4 regions of the Pseudomonas sp. DTU_2021_1001937_2_SI_NGA_ILE_001 genome follow, and region 4 is predicted to be linked to each of the others. Evidence: predicted binding sites of a transcription regulator. Region 4 holds the regulator's gene; each other region holds the start of a gene.

Region 1 (5,378 bases), 2.2 Mb from region 4:
CACGCGGCACGGGCCAGGCCTGAGCCGACGTCTGAAACTTCAAGAGGATTGCTCGAAATGGGTATTTTTGACTGGAAACACTGGCTCGTCATCCTGATCGTCGTGGTACTGGTGTTCGGTACCAAGAAGCTCAAGAACCTCGGCACCGACGTGGGCGAGTCGATCAAGGGCTTCCGCAAGGCCATGAACGACGAAGAGAAACAGCCTGGCCAGGACAGCGCCCAGCCACAGCAGGCGCAAAGTGCTCCCCAGGGCAACCCGCAGACCCCGCCGCACACCATCGACGCCCAGGCGCAGAGGGTTCAGGAGCCGCAGCGCAAGGATCAGGTCTGATCCATGTTCGGCATCAGCTTCTCCGAACTGCTGCTGGTCGGCCTCGTGGCGCTGCTCGTGCTGGGTCCCGAGCGCCTGCCGGGGGCTGCACGCACCGCCGGGTTGTGGATCGGCCGCCTGCGTCGTAGCTTCAACGCCATCAAGCAGGAAGTCGAACGCGAGATCGGCGCCGACGAGATCCGTCGGCAACTGCACAACGAGCACATCCTGTCGCTGGAAGAAGAGGCCCGCAAGCTGTTCAACCCGCCCCAGGAAGAGGCGCTGAACCGTGACGCTGCCGCCGCCGAGCCGAACCCGCAACCGGTCGAACTGCAACCGCAAACCCCGGCAGCAGAGCCCGAAGCACCGGCCAGGCCGCGCCTGACCCTGGAAAAACAGCCCAAGCCCCAGGCGCCGATCAGCCCGGCGACCCCGGCGGCGTCCACCGAATCGTCACAGCCTTCGCGAGCCCCATGAGCGACATTCCGGAACACGACCAGCCCATGCCGCTGGTCTCGCACCTCACCGAACTACGCACCCGCCTGCTGCGCTGTGTCGCGGCCGTGTTTCTGATCTTCGCCTGCCTGTTCTACTTCGCCCAGAAGATCTACACCCTGGTGTCGGCACCGCTGCGCGCCTACCTGCCAGAAGGCGCGACGATGATCGCCACCGATGTGGCTTCGCCGTTCCTGACCCCGTTCAAGCTGACCATGATGGTCGCACTGTTCGCCGCGATGCCGATCATCCTCCATCAGGTGTGGGGCTTCATCGCGCCGGGGCTGTACAAGCACGAGAAGCGCATCGCCGTACCGCTGCTGATCTCCAGCATCATCCTGTTCTACACCGGCATGGCCTTCGCCTACTTCCTGGTGTTTCCGCTGATCTTCCACTTCTTCGCCAGTGTGACGCCCGAAGGCGTGGCCATGATGACTGACATCGCCAGCTACCTGGACTTCGTCATGACCCTGTTCTTCGCCTTCGGCGTGGCCTTCGAGATTCCGGTGGCCGTGGTGCTGCTGGTGTGGATCGGCGTGGTCGACGTCATCTACCTGAAGAAGATCCGCCCCTATGTGATCATCGGCTGCTTCGTGGTCGGCATGATCCTCACCCCACCGGACATCTTCTCCCAGACCCTGCTGGCGGTGCCGATGTGGCTGCTCTTCGAGCTGGGCGTGCTGTGCAGCGGCATGATCAGCAAGCGCGGCGAACATCCGGACGACCCCAAGCAAGACCAGCCGCCAGCGCCGCTGTCGTGAACCTGCTGCTGCTCGAGGAGGCCGACTTCATCGCGGCCGACCGGGTGATCCTGCGTGATCGCCGCCTGACCCACATGCAGGACGTGCAGCGCGTCGAAGTCGGCGACAGCCTGCGTGTCGGGCGCATCGGCGGCCTGCTCGGCCAGGCCGAGGTGCTGCGCCTGGAACCGCGTGAGGCCGAACTGCGCGTCACCCTCGGCAACCCGCCGCCGGCCAAGCTACCACTGACCCTGGTACTGGCCGTACCGCGCCCGAAGATGCTGCGCCGGGTGTTCCAGACCGTGGCGACCATGGGCGTACCGCGGTTGATCCTGGTCAACAGCTACCGGGTGGAAAAGAGCTTCTGGCAAACCCCCTTTCTGCAGCCCGAGAGCATTCGCGAAAACCTGATTCTCGGCCTGGAACAGGCCCGTGACAGCGTGCTGCCCGAAGTGCTGATCGAAAAGCGCTTCAAGCCCTTCGTCGAAGACCGCCTGCCCGACCTGGCCCGCGACACCCTGGGCCTGGTCGCCCACCCCGGGGACTTTCCGGTCTGCCCGCGCGCCGTGGAACATCCGGTAACCCTGGCCATCGGCCCCGAAGGCGGCTGGATTCCCTACGAGGTCGAGCTGCTGGGCAAGGCCGGTCTGGCGCCGGTGCAGATGGGTGAACGCATCCTGCGAGTGGAAACGGCGGTGACCGCCCTGCTGTCGCGGCTGTTCTAGCGCCGTTCCTGGCGCGGCTTGAGCCGCAGGACCACCTCATGCCCACTGTAGAGGCGGCGACAGTGCTGACCTTGTCGCGCCTGAGGCCCCTGCAACCGGATGCCCCGTGCCCTGCCCGCCCATCTCCCTGCGCAACGCCACGCCAGCGAGCGGCAGCGGTTTTTCGACGGCGCCAGCCGTCATTTAATTGACTGAGAGACTACAGTTTGCGGGGAAACGGCCGATGGCCTGAGACGTTCCTGCCTACGCCCAAGGAGTTCCCATGCAACGCTGGATCAGCGAGAGTCTCGCCAACGCAAGTGTCCGTATGAAGCTGGCCATCGGTTTCGGCCTGGTCGTGCTGATGACCTTGGCGATCAGCCTGACCGCCTGGCTGGGCATTCAGTCCCTGATCCAGCGCGCCGAGCGCATCGCCGCGATGTCCATGGTCAACCAGCGTACCCTGGAGCTGCGCATCGCTCGCCAGCGCTACGAGACCCAGGCGACACCGGAAGCCGCCAAGGCTGTCGAAGCGTCCATCAACGACATGGACAACTCGATGAAGAAGTCGCGCTCGCTGGCGCGCAGCCCGGGGCCGCAAAAGGCGCTGGATGCCCAGTTGCAGACCATCGTCGAATACCGCCAGGTCTTCGAAGAGATGCGCAAGGCCATCGAGACCCGCGAAGGCACGCGCAGCCTGATGGGCGACGCCGCCGACAGGGCCGTGGCCGAGGTCAACGCGATCGAGGCCGAACTGTTGAAGAACTTCGACATCCTGGCGTTCAACAACATCGTTGGCGTCAGCAAGCAGATCCAGCAGGCACGCTTCCAGGTGCGCGGCTACACCTACAGCGGTCGGGCGGAATTCGAGGCCAACGCCAATGCCGCCATCGATGAAGCGATGACCGGCATCAACACCCTGGCTGGCGATATTCCGGTGTCTTTCCTGCCGACCTTGCAGAAGGCACTGGAAGGCCTGAAAGGCTACCGTGCCGCCGTCGGCCAGTACCGTGACGCCCAGGCCCTGAGCAAGGCGGCCATGGAGAAGATGGCGGTACTGGGTGAACGTCTGATCAAGACCAACGACGAACTGATGGCGGAACAGAACCGCAACCGCGACCAGGAAAGTGCCGACGCGGTGAACAAGATCCTGATCGCCACCGTCCTGGCCGTACTGTTCAGCATCCTCGCCGCCTGGGTCATCACCCGGCAGATCACCAAGCCCCTGGAAGACACCCTGGAAGTGGTCGAGCGCGTGGCCTCCGGCGACCTCAGCCGCGACCTGAAAGTGGAGCGTCGCGATGAACTGGGCAAGCTGCAGGGCAGCATCCAGCGCATGACCTTGGGCTTGCGCGACCTGGTGGGCGGTATCCGCGATGGCGTGACACAGATCGCCAGCGCTGCCGAACAGCTCTCGGCGGTCACTGAACAGACCAGCGCCGGGGTCAACAGCCAGCGGGTCGAAACCGACCAGGTGGCCACCGCCATGCACGAGATGACCGCTACCGTTCAGGAAGTGGCGCGCAACGCCGAAGAGGCCTCGGAAGCGGCCGGTGCTGCCGACCAGCAGGCCCGCGAGGGCGACCGGGTGGTCAATGAGGCGATCAGCCAGATCGAGCGCCTGTCGTCGGCCATGGGCAACTCCAGCCAGGCGATGAGCGAACTGAAGCAGGAAAGCGACAAGATCGGCAGCGTGCTGGACGTCATCAAGTCGGTGGCCGAACAGACCAACCTGCTGGCCCTCAACGCCGCCATCGAGGCGGCGCGGGCCGGCGAAGCCGGGCGTGGCTTTGCCGTGGTGGCCGACGAGGTGCGCAGCCTGGCGCAGCGCACGCAGAAGTCCACCGAAGAGATCGAAGCCCTGATCGCCGGCCTGCAGAGCGGTACCCAGCAGGTGGCCAACATCATGGACAGCAGCCTGGGCCTGACCGGCAGCAGCGTTGAACTGACCCGCCGTGTCGGCTCCTCGCTGGAAAACATCACCCGCACCGTGTCGGCCATCCAGTCGATGAACCAGCAGATTGCCGCCGCGGCTGAAGAGCAGAGCGCGACCGCCGAAGAGATCAACCGCAGCGTGATCAACGTGCGCGACATCTCCCAGCAGACCTCCGCCGCCAGCGAGGAAACCGCCGCCTCCAGCGTCGAGCTGGCGCGCCTGGGCAACCATCTGCAGAACCTGGTCGGCCGCTTCAAGGTCTGAACCTGCGTGCCGCCCGGGCCACCGGGCGGCATAACGCGAGCGGTATCACACTCGCGCCGCGTTCGGAAATGCCCTACGACCTGTTCAGGTCACCCGCTCCCCCCTCCTGCCGATGCGCTCATGACGCATTCATAAGCAGGAGAATCCCGATGTTTTCACACCCTCAACGCTCGCTCGATAACCTGAGCGTCAAAGCCAAACTGTCGCTGGGCTTCGGCCTGGTGCTGAGCCTGACCCTGGCCATTACCCTCACCGGCTGGCATGGCCTGGACACCATGATCGAACGCTCGGAATCCATGTCGTCCATCGCCGGACTCGGCAGCCTGACCAAGGACCTGCGCAGCGAGCGCATTCTCTATCGCCTGAACAGTTCGCCGGAAACCGCCAGGCAAGTCGAAAAGCGCCTGGCCGAGCTGCAAGGCCAACTGGCCCCGCTGCGCCAGGCGATCGACAGCGAAGACAGCCTGACCCTGCTGAACACGCAAAATCGCCTGCTGAGCGACATGACCCGGACCTTCGAGGCGATGGGCAAGCAGCGCGAGAGCCGCGATCAGAGTGCGCAGCGCCTGCAGGAGCAGTCGGTGCAGGCCCTGGAAGCGGTGCGGCAGCTCGAAGGTGAAGTGCTCAAGGCGGTCAGCGAAGAGCAGGACAACGGCGAGCGCCTGCAAGAGCTGACCAACCTCAGCCAGTTGCGCCAGCAGATCCAGCTGGCGCGCTTTCAGGTCCAGGCCTACACCCTGAGCCGCAAGGCGCAGGATGAGGTCGCCGCCATGGCGGCCATCGACGAGTCGATCAAGGAACTCGCGCAGATCTCCCAGGACCAGGCCGACGAGAACATCCAGGCACTCAAGCCGGCCGAAACGGCCTTGCAGCACTACAAGACGCTGCTCGGCGAGTTTCGCGCCCTACAGGAGCAGGTCGAACAGA
Region 2 (5,378 bases), 2.2 Mb from region 4:
ACGGCCGGTGTGGACGTCTCCATGGGCGCGGGAACGTGCCCCTGGGCCTGCCCGAGGGCGGCAATCAGCGGCGCGTGGCGAGATTCATCGACGTTCAGCTGGCCGCTTTCATCGACGCTTTCGAGCAGGGTGCTCAGTTCGTCCATGCAGGTCAGCATCAGTGAGGTCATTTGCGAGGTCAGGGTCAGCTGGCCATCGCGCACCAGCATCAGCAGGCTTTCCAGATGGTGGGTCAGATTGACCAGTGCGGTCAGGGAAAAGATGCCCGCTGAACCCTTGAGCGTATGCACCGCGCGGAACAACTGGTTGACGGCGTCTTCGTCATCGGGAGAGGTCTCCAGCCGCAACAGGCTGTCCTCGGCGTCCTTGAGCAGATCCCGGCCTTCATCCAGAAAGCCTTGCAGCAATTGATTCCACTGATCGCCACTGAGCATCGGTCAATCCTCGCCAGGGGGCATGGGGTGGAGCATATCCAGAGCCAGCAGCCCGGCCATTTCCATCACGCTGGGCGAAGCCGCCACCACCTCGGTGGGCTGGCCCTGCTCCGTGAGGTGCCGGTGCAGGGCAAGCAACAGCTGCGCCCCCGCGCTGTCCAGCTCGCCGATGCCAGAAAGATCCAGCTGCCAGGCCGGGGCATCGGCAGCCAGCAGCTCCTTGAGCTGCTCATGGGCCTGCTGGACTTCGTAGATGGTCAGGTCGCCGGCCGCCTGCAGCAGGGCCGGAGCTTCAGGGGACGGCTGGCTGAGGGTAAACATGGGCTCAGCCCATCAGCTTTTCGACTGCCGCAAGCAGCTGCTGGGGCTGGAAGGGCTTGACGATCCAGGCCTTGGCGCCAGCCGCCTGGCCTTCGGCCTTTTTCGACTGCTCGCTCTCGGTGGTCAGCATCATGATGGGCGTGAAACGGTATTCCGGGCGGGCCTTGACGGCCTTGACCAGACCGATGCCATCCAGGTTGGGCATGTTGACGTCGCTGATGATCAGGTTGATCTTCTGCCCGGTCAGCTTGCTGAGCGCGTCACGGCCATCGCTGGCCTCGATGACCTGGTGGCCGGCGCTGGTCAGGCTCATCTTCACCAGTTGGCGCATCGAAGCGGAGTCGTCGACGATCATTACGGTCTTGGCCATGTTTCAGGTCCTCGCTAAGGAAAGGCTGTAGTCAATAATTCTGGTAAACCAGGCTTCACTCATTGACGCCGCTCAGAAGAAGGTGACTTCGCTGGCGTTGGTCTGGGTTCGCCCGTGGCGCTCTTCCTCGGTGGTGAAACGCTGGTGCAAGCGTTCGAGCCAGGCGCGCGGATCGTGCAGGCTGTCGTCCTGGTTGCGCAGGGCATCGAGCAAATGCTGCTGGTCGATCTGTACGTGGTCGAGCATCTGGTCGGCACGGTCCTGGAACTGCAGGTTGACCATGATGGCCTGGATGTCCTGCTGAGTATCGCGGGCATCGCGCTGCAGGTCATTGGAGGCACTGGACAGCTCGTTGAGGTTTTCCTCCAGGCGGCCCATGACGGTAGTGACCGAGGCGTCGAGGAACTCCAGGTTGCTGCGCTCGTTTTCGCCCAGCTCGGCGGCGGCGGTGATGGTGGACTGGATGGCGTGGTTGATTTCTTCGACCTTGGAGTCCATGCCCTGGCCGGTTTCCGCCGACAGGGAAGACAGCTTGCGCACTTCATCCGCCACCACCGAAAAGCCCCGGCCATGCTCACCGGCACGGGCGGCTTCGATGGCCGCGTTGAGGGCCAGGAGGTTGGTCTGGCTGGCGATTTCCTGCACTCGCTTGGCCATCTGCTGCAACTGGTCGGCATAGTTGCCGAGCTGGCTGATGGTGCCGATGAGTGTCTGCTGGCGCTGGCTGCTGGTCTCGAATGCCCGGGTGACTTCCGCCAGGCGCTGGTTGGCATCACGCAGGCTGGCCCCGACCCCGCCATTAGCGAGAATGTTCTCGGAATTGCCAAGACTGCTTTCGAGGCGGCTGGCGATATTGCTGAAGCGTTCGAACAGATCGCTGATGTTGCTCTGCAGCAGATCGCGGCTTTGCGCGATGCTGTCACTCCAGCTGGGGACCACGGTGTGCAGCAGGGCAGGGATATCCGCTTGCGAGGTCGCTGCAACGCGTTCGACGGGGTCGATGGCCGGGGGCGGTGCTGCCGGTTTGCGTAGATGCAGTGCCAAGGTGGCGGCGGCGATGACCGCGAGGCCGATGATCACGACGGTGGTTTGTGCGACTACCAGTCCTGTAGCACCAATGGCGATGCCGACCCAAAGAGCAAGATTAATCAACATCCTCGCATCCATTCGAAAACTGGAAAGTTCGAGGATCATATCGGTGGCAAATTGACGCCAATATCGGGGTAACCCTTAAGCCGGACCAACGGTTTTACAAAATTTTTCGCCGAATTTTTTCTTGGATCCAGTGCATGATGCATCAAGAAAAGATTGGCGATTCAGTAAGTTCCTGGCTTAGAGCGCAGATGCAAAACGTGTGTTTCATACACACGCATAGGAAATTTCCTTAAGGGTTGTAGGCAGGGGTGAGCGCTTCCGTCGGGTTTTTATGACGAAAATATGAAGGCCTACGTCGCAGGGGTGATTGGCAGACGGCTGCAGCAATGCTATGCGGCATCTAGGGGAGCAGCCTAGTGTGTCCACTAATTCGATAGGGTGCTGACTATAAGGGTTCTAAGTATTTTTGTTCATGAAAATATTTAATGAGAGTGATTAATATTATTTTTCGGCTGAATCGTTTTTTCGATCTTAGTCGGATACCCCTATAAAGAAAAGGGAGATTCCCGACAGCGCAGCTGCATCGCGCGATGACAGCCGCGGGCGGAGTGACTGACGCAGAGGCCAAAGGCATAACCCCGCCCTCGGCAGGTCGATGCGGGTGGGATGATTTCCACGCCTTACCACTCCCAGCGTTCTTCGCTGTACTGGACATGGGGCGGCAGCACAGCCTTGAGAAACGCCACGTAGCGCTGCAGATGCGCGTCATCGGGCAGGTGAGCTTTGAAGCCGATGGTGGGGTCGTCGATCAGAAGCACGACGAGTCGATACTTGCGATCGATGATCATCCGCTGGAATTTTTTCCAAGGCGGGCTGACGACGAGTTCTGGTTCGGGTCGTTTCCAGCACATCAATTGTGGCGCGCCGTTCAAGAGCAAGTACGCGGTGCCTATCACAAAGACCGACAGAGATTTCAGAACGACGGCAGCGACAGCAACGCCGACAAAGAGGCTGATGATCGACCGTTTAAAACGGGCTTCTGCATTTTCAGGGTAGTCAAGGCAGTGGGTATATTGCAGGTGGGTGGCGTGGACGACATAGTGGAAGACGGATTTTTGATGAAAGAGTCTCAGGGCCAAAAGTGAGGAGAAGGTCGCGCCTAACGCCAGCGCGGAGGCGAATGTTCGACTATCTTCCGAACCTGTCAATGCAACCCATGCCACAGCGGTCCAGGCAAATAAGATGATTCCGATAAGAACTTTTCTTATGAATAGAATTGATTTGCGTGACGCATGAATGGCTTTGATTGTCCACTTGAGTGGGGCAGGTTGCGAGTCTTTCATGAGTTTGGACTGTGTGAGGGCGTCTCGCTGGCCCATGAAGTGTTCCACGCTGAGTGCTCCGGTATGCTTGTCTGGGGTGAATAGAGGTGCTGTTTGTTAAAGTGCATGTTTGAATATTAAGGCGCGACGAGCATGCGTCGTCATGTATTACCATTCCCACGTCTCTTCTCGGTATCGCACATGGGGTGGCAAGACCGTTTGCAAGAAGGCCAGATAACGCTCCACATGTTGGTCGTCGAGTAGGCGTACCTCAAAGCCGATGGTGGGTTCGTCGATCAGTAGCATGACGATTCGATACTTGCGGTCGATGATCACGGTCTTGAAGTCTTGCCAAGGAGCACTTTTGATCAGCTGCGGGGCAGGGCGTTTCCAATGCCATAGACGAATTACGCCATTGTAGATTAGATAGATGATACAAAACAGCAGAACTTGCAGAGATTGCAGGTAGAGTGCAATACTGAAAACAGTGATGAAGAATCCGATTACGATGTGTCTTAGAACGCTCTCCATGTTTTTGGGGTGGTCGAGAGAGTAATGATATTGGCAGTGAGTGGGGTAGAGAATGTAGTGAAAAACTGATTTTTGAAATGCTAGCTTCATGGCTATAAGAAGATAGCAGGTACAGAAGATGGCGAGAGATTTTGCCAGAAGCGAACCGTCCTCCGAGCCGTACGCTATGAACCAGCTCGCGATTATCCATATTAGTAAAATCAGCGTCGTGAAAAAAATCTTCGTATTTCGCGTTTCCTTTCTGCCGCCGTCCAAGCATTTTATTATCCATTCATCCATAGGCTGAATTCCGAGGCTCTCGGTATCCTCTAAATGTTCTGCGTTTTCGCTCGCGATTATCGTTTTTAGTGACATCCAGGGTGCTCCAGTCTCTAAGGTATGACCAGGATCGGTTGTGCGCTGTCGCGATTTTCATGAGTGATAAACCAGGATGATTCTGTCAGCCTCTCATTACTGTCCTGCGTAAAAAGTCTGAGGTAGGATTGAAGGCGATAACTTAAGTTCAAGTGTTTAGTGGGCAACAGAGTGGGCGGATACCAAATTTGTAACTCAGTCGTCTCAGGTCGTTGCCAGCGTGTCAATTGCGGAGCACTCCCAGTCAATGCATGAGGAATTTTGAGACGGCGTAATCTAAGGAGATGATGTGGTTGCACGTTTAGATGTACATCTGAAAGTCGTCAGGCTGGTGAGATTTTATGTGCAAGTTTTATTTTTTCTCAATGTGCCGAATGTTAGGCCGTAATACCGATTTCAGGTAGGCTATATGGCGTTCGAGGTGCGTTTCTTCAATAAAATATAACTTAAATTCATGTGCGATTTTTTCGGTTCTTAGCACGATAAAGTTGTGTTTTCGATCAATGAGCATGGTGTCAAATTTAGTCCATGGGGCGCTCGTTATAGTTTGCGGCTTTGCATTCTTCCAGCTCATGAGGTTGAACAGCCTACTGGCCTGCAGGTAGGCTGCTCCAAGAAAAATGGCGATGAGTGACTCCATATATAACGCGATGATGATATAAAGCGAGAAAAGTCCAATTACAAAGTATTGAAGCAGGATTTCTGTATTGTTGTATTGGTAACGGTTACAGCGGTATTGACCGTGTGTGGAGTGCAGGGTGTAGTGAAAGACCGATTTCTGCATAACGAACTTAAAAAGAAAAAGCAAAACAGTGGTCAGAATCACCGCAGTGGCTTCAACAGCAAATTTGTCAACCTCTAAATTTGCCTGCCACGTCCAGCTAGCCACCCCCCACACGACCGCGATCAAGCCGGCAAAGGTTAGCTTTATGCCCATGATCTTCGTTGGGG
Region 3 (5,378 bases), 1.3 Mb from region 4:
GCCGCGCATGCACGCGGCGCGCGGATCTGCTCGATCTGCACCGGTGCCTTCGTGCTGGCCGCCGCCGGCCTGCTCAACGGCCACAAGGTCACCACCCACTGGCGCTTCACCGACCTGCTGGCCAGCATGTACCCGGAGCTGACCATCCAGCCCAATGAGCTGTACGTGGATGAGGAGCACATCGTCACGGCCGCCGGCTCTGCCGCCGGGCTGGACATGATGCTGCATCTGGTGCGCAAGGACCACGGCGCCAAGGTGGCCAACATGGTCGCCCAGCGCATGGTCATCCCGCCGCATCGCGAAGGCGGCCAGTCACAATACGCCACGCGCCAGCTGGTGAGCACCAGCGACGCGCCAATCTCCAACCTCATGGACTGGATCCGCAGCGACCTGCAGCGCCCGATCACCATCAAGGACATGGCCGACAAGGCCGCCGTCAGCACCCGCACCCTGCACCGCAGCTTCATGGAGTGCACCGGGCTGACGCCCTACGACTGGCTGCTGGGCGAACGCGTCGCCTACGCCAAGGAACTGCTGGAATCGCCCAAGGTGCGGCTGATCGAAGTGGTGGAAAAGAGCGGCTTCGGTTCCGAGGAGTCGTTCCGGCGGCATTTTCGCAATCTGGTCGGGGTCAGCCCCACCAGCTACCGCAAGCAGTTCGCCCGGGCCTGACCAGACGCGGCTTACCCAGCGGCAGGATGCAGGAACGGCTTCGGCTGCGAAGGCTGCGCTGGGCTCTTCGCGGCTGAAGCCCCTACCGGGCCTTTCCGGTTCAGACCTGGAACTTGGCCACTTCGCGCTGCAGGCCGGCGGCCAGGGTGTTGAGGTTGCCGCTGGTTTTCAGCAGTTCTTGCACCGATTGGTTGTTCTGCTCGGCCATCTGCGCCGAACGTTCCACGCTGCGCGCTACGTCCTGGCTGGCAGCGGTCTGCTCACGCAGGGCGAAGGAGATCTGGTCGACGACATGCAGCACTTTGCTGGAGCTGTCGCGAATACCGATGATCGCCTGCCCCGCCGTACCGGCCATGGCCACGCCCTGGTTCACCTCATCCACACCACTGCGCATCGTTTCGACGGTGTCACGCACCCCGGCCTGGATCTTTTCGATCATGCCGGAGATTTCCTTGGTCGACTTGCCGGTGTTCTGTGCCAGCAGGCGCACTTCATCGGCCACCACGGCAAAACCACGGCCCTGTTCGCCGGCACGTGCAGCCTCGATGGCGGCGTTGAGCGCCAGCAGGTTGGTCTGGTCGGCAATGCCCTGAATCACACCAATGATCGAGGAGATGTGCTCCGAATGCTGACCCAGGTCGGCGACCTGCGCCGAGGAGTGCTGCACGGTCTTGGCGATGCCGCTCATGCTCGACAGCGTGCTCTCGATGACCTGTGCGCCTTCCTTGGATTGCTCGCCCGACTGGCTGGCGATCTGGTGGGCCTCGTCGGCGTTCTCCGACACGTGGTGGATGCTGACGGTCAGCTCTTCGATGGTCGCAGCCATCGCCGAGGCTGAAGTCGACTGCTCATGAATGGCCCCGGACAGCTGCGTGGAAGCACCGGAGATCTGCTGCACGGCAACCACCAGCTCGCGCGCGGCCTGGTTGATCTGTTGAATGGTCTCACGCAGGCGCTTCTGCATGCGGTCGAAGGCTTTCGGCAGCTCGTCATGGCTGCTGGTGTCGATCACGGTATCCAGCTTGCCGTTGGCAATCGCGGTAGCGGCATCAATGGCCAACTGCAGGCGTGCCGTGGTACTGCGCGCCAGGGTCGCAGCCATGACCAGCGACAAGACGACGGCAGCCAGGCCACCCCAGATCAGGATCATCAACGCCAAGTCCTTCGCGTCCTTCATGTGCTGGCTGCGTTTGACGAGCAACTGGTTCTCGGCGCCTTTGATCTCAGCCAGGGTCGCCCGCATGCTGTCCATCTTGGCCTTGTCGGCACCGGCGGTAATGCGTTTGTCCAGTTCGTCATCCGGCTGATTGCGGGCGGTCAGGTCCTTGCGCAGCGCGATGATCGGATTGACATCCTCGTTCATCCAGCGCTTCTGTGTTTCATCCAGCTGTGACAAGCGTCGTTGTTGCTCCGGGTTGTCGGCGGTCAACTTTCTGAGTGACTGAAGTTTTTCAGCGAAAACTTTTTCCCCAGCAATAAGCGGTTCCAGAAAAGTGTCCTTGGACGCAATAACGAAGCCACGCATACCGGTTTCGATATTGATCAACTGCTCTAGCGCCGATTGAGTGTCACCCAGTACCTGATAAGTATGCAGGTTGCTGTCCGTGGCCTCTTGAACTTGTTCAAACCCTCTATAGGCACCTGCTACCAGAATGGCAATGATGACGCAGACGGTGGCGAAACTGAGGTAAAGCTTTTGCGAAATGCTAAGTTTATTAAACATGAGGGGTGCTCCAGACTCAGCCATGCGTCCGTGTGTGGCTTCGCGTATTCGTATAGTTATGGCAGGGGCAAGCAGATTTTCATGCAGGTTTACACCTGCTTATCGTCTATCGCGCGCTGGGCTTTAGCGTGCGGCGGAGGTTTTTTTCGCTGTCCCCCATAAGGCTGGCAGCCTCAGGCAAGGTCGGACATTTTCGGACCCAGCAAGCCGTTCCAAAAACAGCTCGCGGCTCGCGTTATTTTAAAAATGGCCATACTAACGTTCGGATGGAAAATAAACGAGTGACCGTCGACAACACGTACGTCATTTCTGAATTAAATCAACGTCTCGCCTGACAAGTGATCCACTGCGCAACGGCCTAGTCTGTCATGAGACCCATTAGCAATTAACTGCCACCGCTACTTAGAAACCCGATCAGGTCATTCACAAGCCTGAACAAAAATGGCAGTGGTCAAGTGGCAACGCAAGGCGGGTAAGTGATCCGACACGCGAGTCACGCCCCTTTTGGCGAGAACCCGACCCAGCGTATCGGGAGCAGTCGATTACGCTTTACACCGGAGCATGAGGGCGATTGCTCAATCTTCCGCCAGCAGATAATTGCCCACCATCATCCGTGCCGGGCGTGCCGCCGCGTAGCCCAGCAGGGTCGCGACCATGGCGTTGCCGCGTGACTCGTCACCGAGCACGCACAGCGCCACAAGGGCCATGAGAAAGCCGATACCGACGAAACGCAGCAGCACCTGGCGTTCGACGTTCTGCACGGTCTGGCCCAGCAGGCGATAGGCCGGCACATAGGCCAGGCAAAGGAAGATACCGATGAGGAAGGCGTTTATCAGGTATTGGATGTTGAAGACACTGATGATCGCCACGATCATCACCCATGCGTACAGACTCTCGACAACGTTGTGCCTGGACATACACGCCTCCTGATCCCTGGATGGGTTATTGAGCGACACCTTTTTGAGGGAGCGCCCGGCCAGGGGTTCCATGCATCAGGTTAGGTGGTGCTCGGCATTCGAGCCAGTGGCTTAGGTTTTGTACGAAAAGTGCCTACGCTCGGCCATGCTGCGTTAAAAACAGGCTGGATCGCCAGCCCGGTGGATCGCCACCCGGTCGGAATGCTCATTTACTCCAGTAAAGTCGCCCGCGACTCCGACCGTTCCTCGCCTGTTTTGACTCGCTGGCGCTCGCCCTTCGGGTCAGCCTACGGCTGTTACTCGCTTCGCTCGTTGCGCCTTGCCTGACATTCGCTCGCCGACTTTTCGTACAAAACCTAGAGTTTCATGCGCTTGCGATAGTCCTGCACCATGCTCTTGCTCACGTCTTCCTCGTAGCACAACGGCGTATAGCCGCCAGCGCGGTTGTAGGCGCTGCGCTTGCCGCAGCGGCTGCCGTTACGCGCCGTGTTGTACGGACACGGGCAGGCGCCGGAATAACCGGCAATCGACGCGTCGATCAGGCGCTGGACGATTTCGGCATCGGAAACCTGGGCTTCCTTGGCTTGCAGCGGCAGCCAGTAAACGGACGCGAGTAACGCAAGGGTGCAAGTGACTGCCTTTATCATGGGTGCTTTCCTTGGCGGGCTGGATGAAATTTCCGACACACTTTTACCATGATATTATATGGCTATCACCCACCCCTTTCAGCCAGTCGTCGCCTGACTGATCGCGCTATCGACGGCGCGGTCAGCGCCCTACACGGATGTGTCCAGCCCCGCCATGTCACCTAAGAAAATCTCGCCATTTACTGCTCTGCTGCAGCTCGCCAGCGTCCTGCCCTGGTGGGCCAACGTTGCCTTGGCTATCACCTCTGCGGCGCTGTTGCACGCCCTGGCCGCCACCCCAGTGGGGGTAGACCCGCGACACATCGACAAGGCGTTGATCAGTTCAGCATTCAAGGGCATGGCCACCTTCGGGCAGTTCTTTCTGCCCTTGGTGTTCGCCAGTGCTGCGGTGGCGTCGTTCGTGGGCCGACGCAAGCGCCGCCAGTTGCTGGAGTCCCTCGCCAAGCCGGGCGGCAATAAACTGGTCAACCTCACGTGGCGGGAGTTTGAGTTGGCCGTAGGGGAAGCGCTGCGGCGCCAGGGCTTCGTGGTCCAGGAGAACCGAGGCGCAGGTCCGGATGGCGGGGTGGACCTGCGCTTGCAGCGTGATGGCGAAACCTACTTGGTGCAGTGCAAGCACTGGCGCGCACAGCAAGTAGGCGTCGCCGTCGTACGTGAGCTGTACGGCGTAATGGCCGCCGAAGGCGCAGTAGGCGGTTACGTGGTCACCAGCGGGCGTTTCACCCGTGCTGCCGAAGACTTCGGGCACGGCCGTAACCTGCAATTGGTCGATGGTGCGGTACTGCAGCGCTGGATCGACGAACGTGTCGAGCCGTCCGGCAGTCCGGTAACGGCGCCTGAGGCGCCGATGCCGCCAGCACAGCCAGCAATGCCAGCGCCTCCCGCACCCGCACCCGCACCCGCACCCGTATCGACGATGGCGCCCGGCTGCCCGCACTGCAAGAAACCCATGCTCATGAAAACGGCCCGCACCGGCCCCAACGCGGGCGGGCAGTTCTGGGGTTGCAGCGACTACCCCCAGTGCCGGGGGATTCGCGCCTACCGCGCACCGCTCACCCCCACGCCGCCCGTTGTGGCAAAGCACCGAGCCAATCAGCCCCATCAATAAAGCGCCGCCACGAGGCCATCCGCCAAGGCCCCCCAGGCCCCCGCCACCGCCGTATTGGTCAGCACCACCAGGCTGCGTTGCGCCTGAGGGTCGACCCAGTAGTGGCAGCCGTACAGGCCGCACCAGCCCCAGGTGCCTGGGCCTTGCGGCTGACCGGCGCGGCGCGGGTCGGTGAGAATCGCCGGGCCGAGGCCGAAGCCCCAGCCGGGACCGCGGCTGGCCATGGGCAGATCGCCCAGCGCATTTCCCAGCAGCAATGCCGTGCTGGCCGGGCTCAGCAGCGGAGCGCCGCCCTGGCGCAGGCACTCCAG
Region 4 (5,378 bases):
ATGGGCAAGACCACCACCCTGGCCAAGCTGGCGGCCCGCTACGTGCTCAAGTACGGCGCGCAGAACGTCGCGCTGGTGAGCATGGACAGCTTCCGTATCGGTGCCCAGGAGCAGCTCAAGACCCTCGGGCGAATCCTCAATGTGCCGGTCACCCATGTCGATCCTGGACAGTCATTGGCCCAGGCTCTGGAGCCACTGATTCGCAAGCGCGTGGTGCTGATCGATACCGCCGGCCTGCAGGCCAGCGATCCGGCCCTGCGCATGCAACTGGAGAGCCTGGCCGGGCGTGGCATCCGCGCTCGCAATTACCTGGTGCTGGCCACCACCAGCCAGAAGCAGGTGCTCACCGCGGCCTACCACAGCTACAAACGCTGTGGCCTGGCCGGTTGCATCCTGACCAAGCTGGACGAGACCGCCAGCCTTGGCGAAGTGTTGAGCCTGGCAATCGCTCACGAATTGCCAGTGGCCTATCTGACCGATGGGCCGAGGATTCCTGACGACCTGCATCTGCCGCGGCGTCACCAGCTGGTGAGCCGTGCGGTCAGCGTGCAGCTGCAGGATGAACCCAGTGAGGAGGCGATGGCGGACATGTTCGCCGACCTCTATCACACCCCCGGCAAGCGAGTGGGGTAAACGATGGAAAATAAAGAAAAGCGTCTGCATCGCTGGTCTGCCAGGCATTGTTCGACACGGAACGTGCAGCCCGTAATGTGGTTTCGGTCCAAGCATGACAAGGTAAAGAAATAACATGGGCAGCATGCATCCTGTACAGGTTATCGCCGTGACCGGCGGCAAAGGTGGCGTGGGCAAGACCAACGTTTCGGTGAACCTCTCACTGGCGCTGGCCGAGCTTGGGCGCCGTGTCATGCTGCTCGATGCCGACCTTGGCCTGGCCAACGTCGATGTCCTGCTGGGCCTGACGCCCAAACGCACGCTGGCCGATGTGATCGAAGGCCGCTGTGAGCTGCGCGATGTGCTCTTGCAGGGCCCGGGTGGGGTGCGCATCGTGCCGGCCGCCTCGGGCACGCAGAGCATGGTGCACCTGGCCCCGGCCCAGCATGCCGGGCTGATCCAGGCATTCAGCGAAATCGGCGACAACCTCGACGTGCTGGTCATCGATACCGCCGCGGGCATCGGCGACTCGGTGGTGAGCTTCGTGCGCGCCGCCCAGGAGGTGCTGCTGGTGGTCTGCGACGAGCCTACCTCGATCACCGACGCCTACGCGCTGATCAAACTGCTCAATCGTGACTACGGCATGAACCGTTTCCGGGTCCTGGCCAACATGGCGCAGACACCGCAGGAAGGGCGCAACCTGTTTGCCAAGCTGACCAAGGTCACTGACCGCTTCCTCGACGTGGCCCTGCAGTACGTCGGTGCCGTGCCCTATGACGAATGCGTGCGCAAGGCGGTACAGAAGCAGCGTGCGGTCTACGAGGCCTTCCCGCGCTCCAAGTGTGCGCTGGCTTTCAAGGCCATCGCCCAGAAGGTCGACACCTGGCCACTGCCTGCCAACCCGCGCGGGCATCTCGAGTTCTTCGTCGAGCGACTTGTTCACCAGACCAGCGCAGCAGGACCGGTCCAATGACAGCAAGCGGCTATCAGATGTACAGCAAGGCGTCACGCAACTCACAGTACGAACTGATCGAGCGTTACGCACCCTTGGTCAAGCGCATCGCCTATCACCTGCTGGCGCGTCTGCCTGCCAGTGTGCAGGTCGAGGACCTGATCCAGGCCGGCATGATCGGCCTGCTGGAAGTCTCGACCAAATACGACTCCAGCAAAGGGGCCAGTTTCGAGACCTACGCCGGCATCCGCATCCGTGGCGCGATGCTCGACGAGGTGCGCAAAGGCGACTGGGCACCGCGTTCCGTGCACCGCAATACACGTATGGTCAGTGATGCAATACGTGCAATTGAGGCAAGAACGGGTCGCGACGCTAAAGATCATGAAGTTGCTGCCGAACTCCAGTTAAGTCTTGATGATTATTACGCTATCTTGAACGACACCTTGGGTAGCCGGCTGTTCAGTTTCGACGACCTGCTGCAGGATGGCGAACATGACGGGCTGCATGAGGATGGCGCCAGCGGTTCGCTGGAGCCCTCCCGAGATCTCGAGGATGAACGCTTCCAGAATGCCTTGGCCGATGCCATTGCCAATCTTCCGGAGCGTGAGCGATTGGTGCTGGCGTTGTACTATGACGAGGAACTGAACCTCAAAGAGATCGGGGAGGTCCTGGGGGTCAGTGAATCGCGAGTCAGCCAGTTGCACAGCCAGTGTGCAGCGCGTCTGCGGGGGCGTCTGGGGGAATGGCGCGCGCGTTGAGGCGCTCGCGGTTTTCTCTGGTTTCAGACCGGCTGCATCAGGTTAGGCAAGCATCCAGACAAGGCAGGAGCCTGTCAGTCGACTCCGTGAGGGGGGCTGCGGGCGTCTTGTGCGTGTCCTGATACTTGGCTGTCAGGGGTGTGGTCGAAGATGGGCTGTATTCGTATTGAGTGAACAGCGGGTCCGGGGAGCGGGCCCGTTAAAGACTGCTTGGAGGTCGAATTGGACAAGAACATGAAAATCCTCATCGTTGATGACTTTTCAACGATGCGGCGGATCATAAAAAACCTGTTGCGTGACTTGGGGTTCACCAACACGTCGGAAGCCGATGACGGCCTGACCGCGCTGCCTATGTTGCAGAGTGGTGCGTTCGATTTTCTGGTGACCGACTGGAACATGCCGGGCATGACCGGGATCGAGCTGCTGCGCAATGTCCGTCAGGACGAGCGCCTGAAGAACATCCCTGTGCTGATGGTGACTGCCGAGGCCAAGCGTGAGCAGATCATCGAGGCCGCCCAGGCCGGTGTGAACGGTTATGTGGTCAAGCCCTTCACGGCGCAAGTCCTGCAAGAAAAGATCGAAAAGATCTTCGAGCGCGTCAATAGCTGATTGCATGCCGCGAGGGTGCTATGGATAACAAAGATTCACTGGGTGACTTCGAGTCGACCCTGAAAAGACATGCGCAAGAACTCGTCGCCAGCCTCGAAAAGGGCCGGTTCGGCGATGCCGTGCAACTGATCCATGAACTCAACCAGACTCGCGACCGTGGCTTGTACCAGGAAGTCGGCAAATTGACGCGCGAGCTGCACAGCGCGATCGTCAATTTCCACATCGATCCGCACATGCCGCAAGCCGAAGAAGTGTCCCAGATCACGGATGCCACCGAGCGTCTGTCGTATGTTGTGAGGCTGACCGAAGGGGCTGCCAACCGCACCATGGACCTGGTGGAGCAGAGCGCGCCGATGATGAATGGCCTCAGCGATGAAGCCAAGGTGCTGCGCGCCGACTGGGGTCGCTTCATGCGCCGCGAGATCGGTGCCGAAGAGTTCCGGGACCTGGCGCGTCGCGTCGATGTGTTCCTGACTCGAGCCGAGCAGGACAGCCATGCGGTCGCGGGCAACCTCAATGACATTCTGCTGGCCCAGGACTACCAGGACCTGACCGGCCAGGTGATCAAGCGGGTCACGCAACTGGTCACTGAAGTTGAAAGCAATCTGCTGAAGCTGGTGCTGATGGCCAGCCATGTCGATCGTTTCGCTGGCATCGAGCACGATCACGAAGCCATGCAGGCAGAAAAAGATCCGAAAAAACATACCGCTCAGGGTGAAGGTCCGCAGATTCATGCCGATAAACGTGAAGATGTCGTTTCCGGGCAGGATGACGTGGACGACTTGCTATCGAGTCTTGGCTTCTAAGGTCAATTGACGGTCAATTTTAGGGAGCACCCCCCATGAGCTTCGGCGCCGATGAAGAGATCCTTCAGGATTTTCTGGTAGAGGCCGGCGAGATTCTAGAGCAACTGTCCGAGCAGTTGGTCGAGCTGGAAAGTCGACCGGACGATGCGGATTTGCTCAATGCAATTTTTCGCGGTTTTCACACTGTAAAAGGGGGCGCCGGCTTCCTCCAGCTGCATGAGCTGGTGGAATGCTGTCACATCGCCGAGAACGTGTTCGACATCCTGCGCAAGGGCGAACGACGCGTTAACGCAGAGCTGATGGACGTGGTGCTTGAAGCCCTGGATACCGTCAACAGCATGTTCGGTCAGGTGCGTGAGCGCACCGACATCACCCCGGCTACCCCAGAGTTGCTGCAGGCACTTGCGCGCCTCGCCGAACCCGAGTCGGCTGACGCGCCTGCTGCACCCGCACCTGTCGCCGCGCCCGAGCCGGTCAGCGAGCCGACGCCGGTCGCCGAGGCTGTCGAGGCCACTGCCGACGACAGCGACCTGATTACCGAGGCTGAATTCGATCAGTTGCTCGATGCACTGCACGGCCCGGCAGGCGATGCCGCGGCAGCCGCACCCGCACCAGCCGCCCCAGCGGGCGCGGTAGAAAGCGACGAGATCACCGACCACGAATTCGAAGCCTTGCTCGACCAGCTGCATGGCAAGGGCAATTTCGATGCCGGCAAGGCCACAGCGGCGTCCGCGCCGAGTGCCCCGCCAGCAGCGTCGGCCGCTGCTGCGCCGGGCGGTGACGAAATCACCGACGACGAATTCGAAGCGCTGCTCGACCAGTTGCATGGCAAGGGTTCCTTCGACGGCGGTGTTGCCGCCCAGGCACCGACGGTGACGGCCGCCGCGCCGACCGCCAGTGCGGCGGCTTCCGACGAGATCACCGATCACGAATTCGAAAACCTGCTCGACGAGCTGCACGGCAAGGGTAAGTTCGAGCCAGCCGCCGTCAGCGGTGCGGCCGTGGCGGCGCCTGCTGCCGCCGCTGCCAAAGCGGAAGCACCCGCACCGGCTCCCGCTCCCGCTCCGGCGGCCAAGCCTGCGCCGGCCCCGGCGGCCCGTGCCGCAGCACCTGCCGCACCTGCTGCGCCTGCACCGGCAGCGGCCAAACCGGCTGCCGCTCCGGCGGGCGAGAAACCGGTGGCCTCCGAAGCGGAAACCACCGTACGGGTCGACACCGCGCGCCTCGACGAGATCATGAACATGGTCGGCGAGCTGGTGCTGGTGCGTAACCGTCTGGTGCGCCTGGGGCTCAACAGCGGTGACGAGGCCATGTCCAAGGCGGTGTCCAACCTGGATGTGGTAACCGCCGACCTGCAGACTGCGGTGATGAAGACCCGCATGCAGCCGATCAAAAAGGTCTTCGGGCGCTTCCCGCGCCTGGTTCGCGACCTGGCTCGCCAGCTCAAGAAGGAAATCAACCTGGAGCTGGTCGGTGAAGAGACCGACCTCGACAAGAACCTCGTCGAGGCGCTGGCCGATCCGCTGGTCCACTTGGTGCGTAACGCCGTCGACCACGGTGTCGAGATGCCGGACGAGCGCGAAGCCGCTGGCAAGTCGCGCAGTGGCCGGGTGGTGCTGTCCGCCGAGCAGGAAGGTGATC

What was found. Region 4 encodes FliA, which starts transcription of late flagellar genes. Its sites were predicted from a motif close to CTAAAGTTTNNNNNNNNNNNGCCGNTAA; they were not measured.
Region 1: RRX38_RS18050 (methyl-accepting chemotaxis protein) is a predicted target of FliA. The motif match lies at 2,472-2,499, and genes of this name have one in related genera.
Region 2: RRX38_RS23250 (methyl-accepting chemotaxis protein) is a predicted target of FliA. The motif match lies at 2,332-2,359, and genes of this name have one in related genera.
Region 3: RRX38_RS03045 (methyl-accepting chemotaxis protein) is a predicted target of FliA. The motif match lies at 2,495-2,522, and genes of this name have one in related genera.

What each region holds. Positions count from the first base shown of each region.
Region 1 is NZ_CP135971.1:4,149,858-4,155,235, reverse strand. Features, by position in the region: gene RRX38_RS18075 (phosphoribosyl-ATP diphosphatase) at 1-23, shown strand, start outside; gene RRX38_RS18070 (twin-arginine translocase TatA/TatE family subunit) at 58-333, shown strand; gene tatB (Sec-independent protein translocase protein TatB) at 337-789, shown strand; gene tatC (twin-arginine translocase subunit TatC) at 786-1,568, shown strand; gene RRX38_RS18055 (16S rRNA (uracil(1498)-N(3))-methyltransferase) at 1,565-2,272, shown strand; gene RRX38_RS18050 (methyl-accepting chemotaxis protein) at 2,535-4,451, shown strand; partial or broken gene RRX38_RS25100 (methyl-accepting chemotaxis protein) at 4,520-5,378, shown strand, end outside.
Region 2 is NZ_CP135971.1:5,285,983-5,291,360, forward strand. Features, by position in the region: gene RRX38_RS23235 (chemotaxis protein CheA) at 1-434, opposite strand, end outside; gene RRX38_RS23240 (STAS domain-containing protein) at 438-755, opposite strand; gene RRX38_RS23245 (response regulator) at 760-1,125, opposite strand; gene RRX38_RS23250 (methyl-accepting chemotaxis protein) at 1,198-2,319, opposite strand; gene RRX38_RS23255 (hypothetical protein) at 2,901-3,611, opposite strand; gene RRX38_RS23260 (hypothetical protein) at 3,711-4,427, opposite strand; gene RRX38_RS23265 (hypothetical protein) at 4,780-5,378, opposite strand, start outside.
Region 3 is NZ_CP135971.1:679,955-685,332, reverse strand. Features, by position in the region: gene ftrA (transcriptional regulator FtrA) at 1-672, shown strand, start outside; gene RRX38_RS03045 (methyl-accepting chemotaxis protein) at 773-2,395, opposite strand; gene RRX38_RS03040 (hypothetical protein) at 2,971-3,312, opposite strand; gene RRX38_RS03035 (hypothetical protein) at 3,669-3,959, opposite strand; gene RRX38_RS03030 (restriction endonuclease) at 4,114-5,067, shown strand; gene RRX38_RS03025 (serine hydrolase domain-containing protein) at 5,061-5,378, opposite strand, start outside.
Region 4 is NZ_CP135971.1:1,943,722-1,949,099, reverse strand. Features, by position in the region: gene flhF (flagellar biosynthesis protein FlhF) at 1-633, shown strand, start outside; gene fleN (flagellar synthesis regulator FleN) at 749-1,585, shown strand; gene fliA (RNA polymerase sigma factor FliA) at 1,582-2,322, shown strand; gene RRX38_RS08110 (chemotaxis response regulator CheY) at 2,557-2,931, shown strand; gene RRX38_RS08105 (protein phosphatase CheZ) at 2,952-3,737, shown strand; gene RRX38_RS08100 (chemotaxis protein CheA) at 3,773-5,378, shown strand, end outside.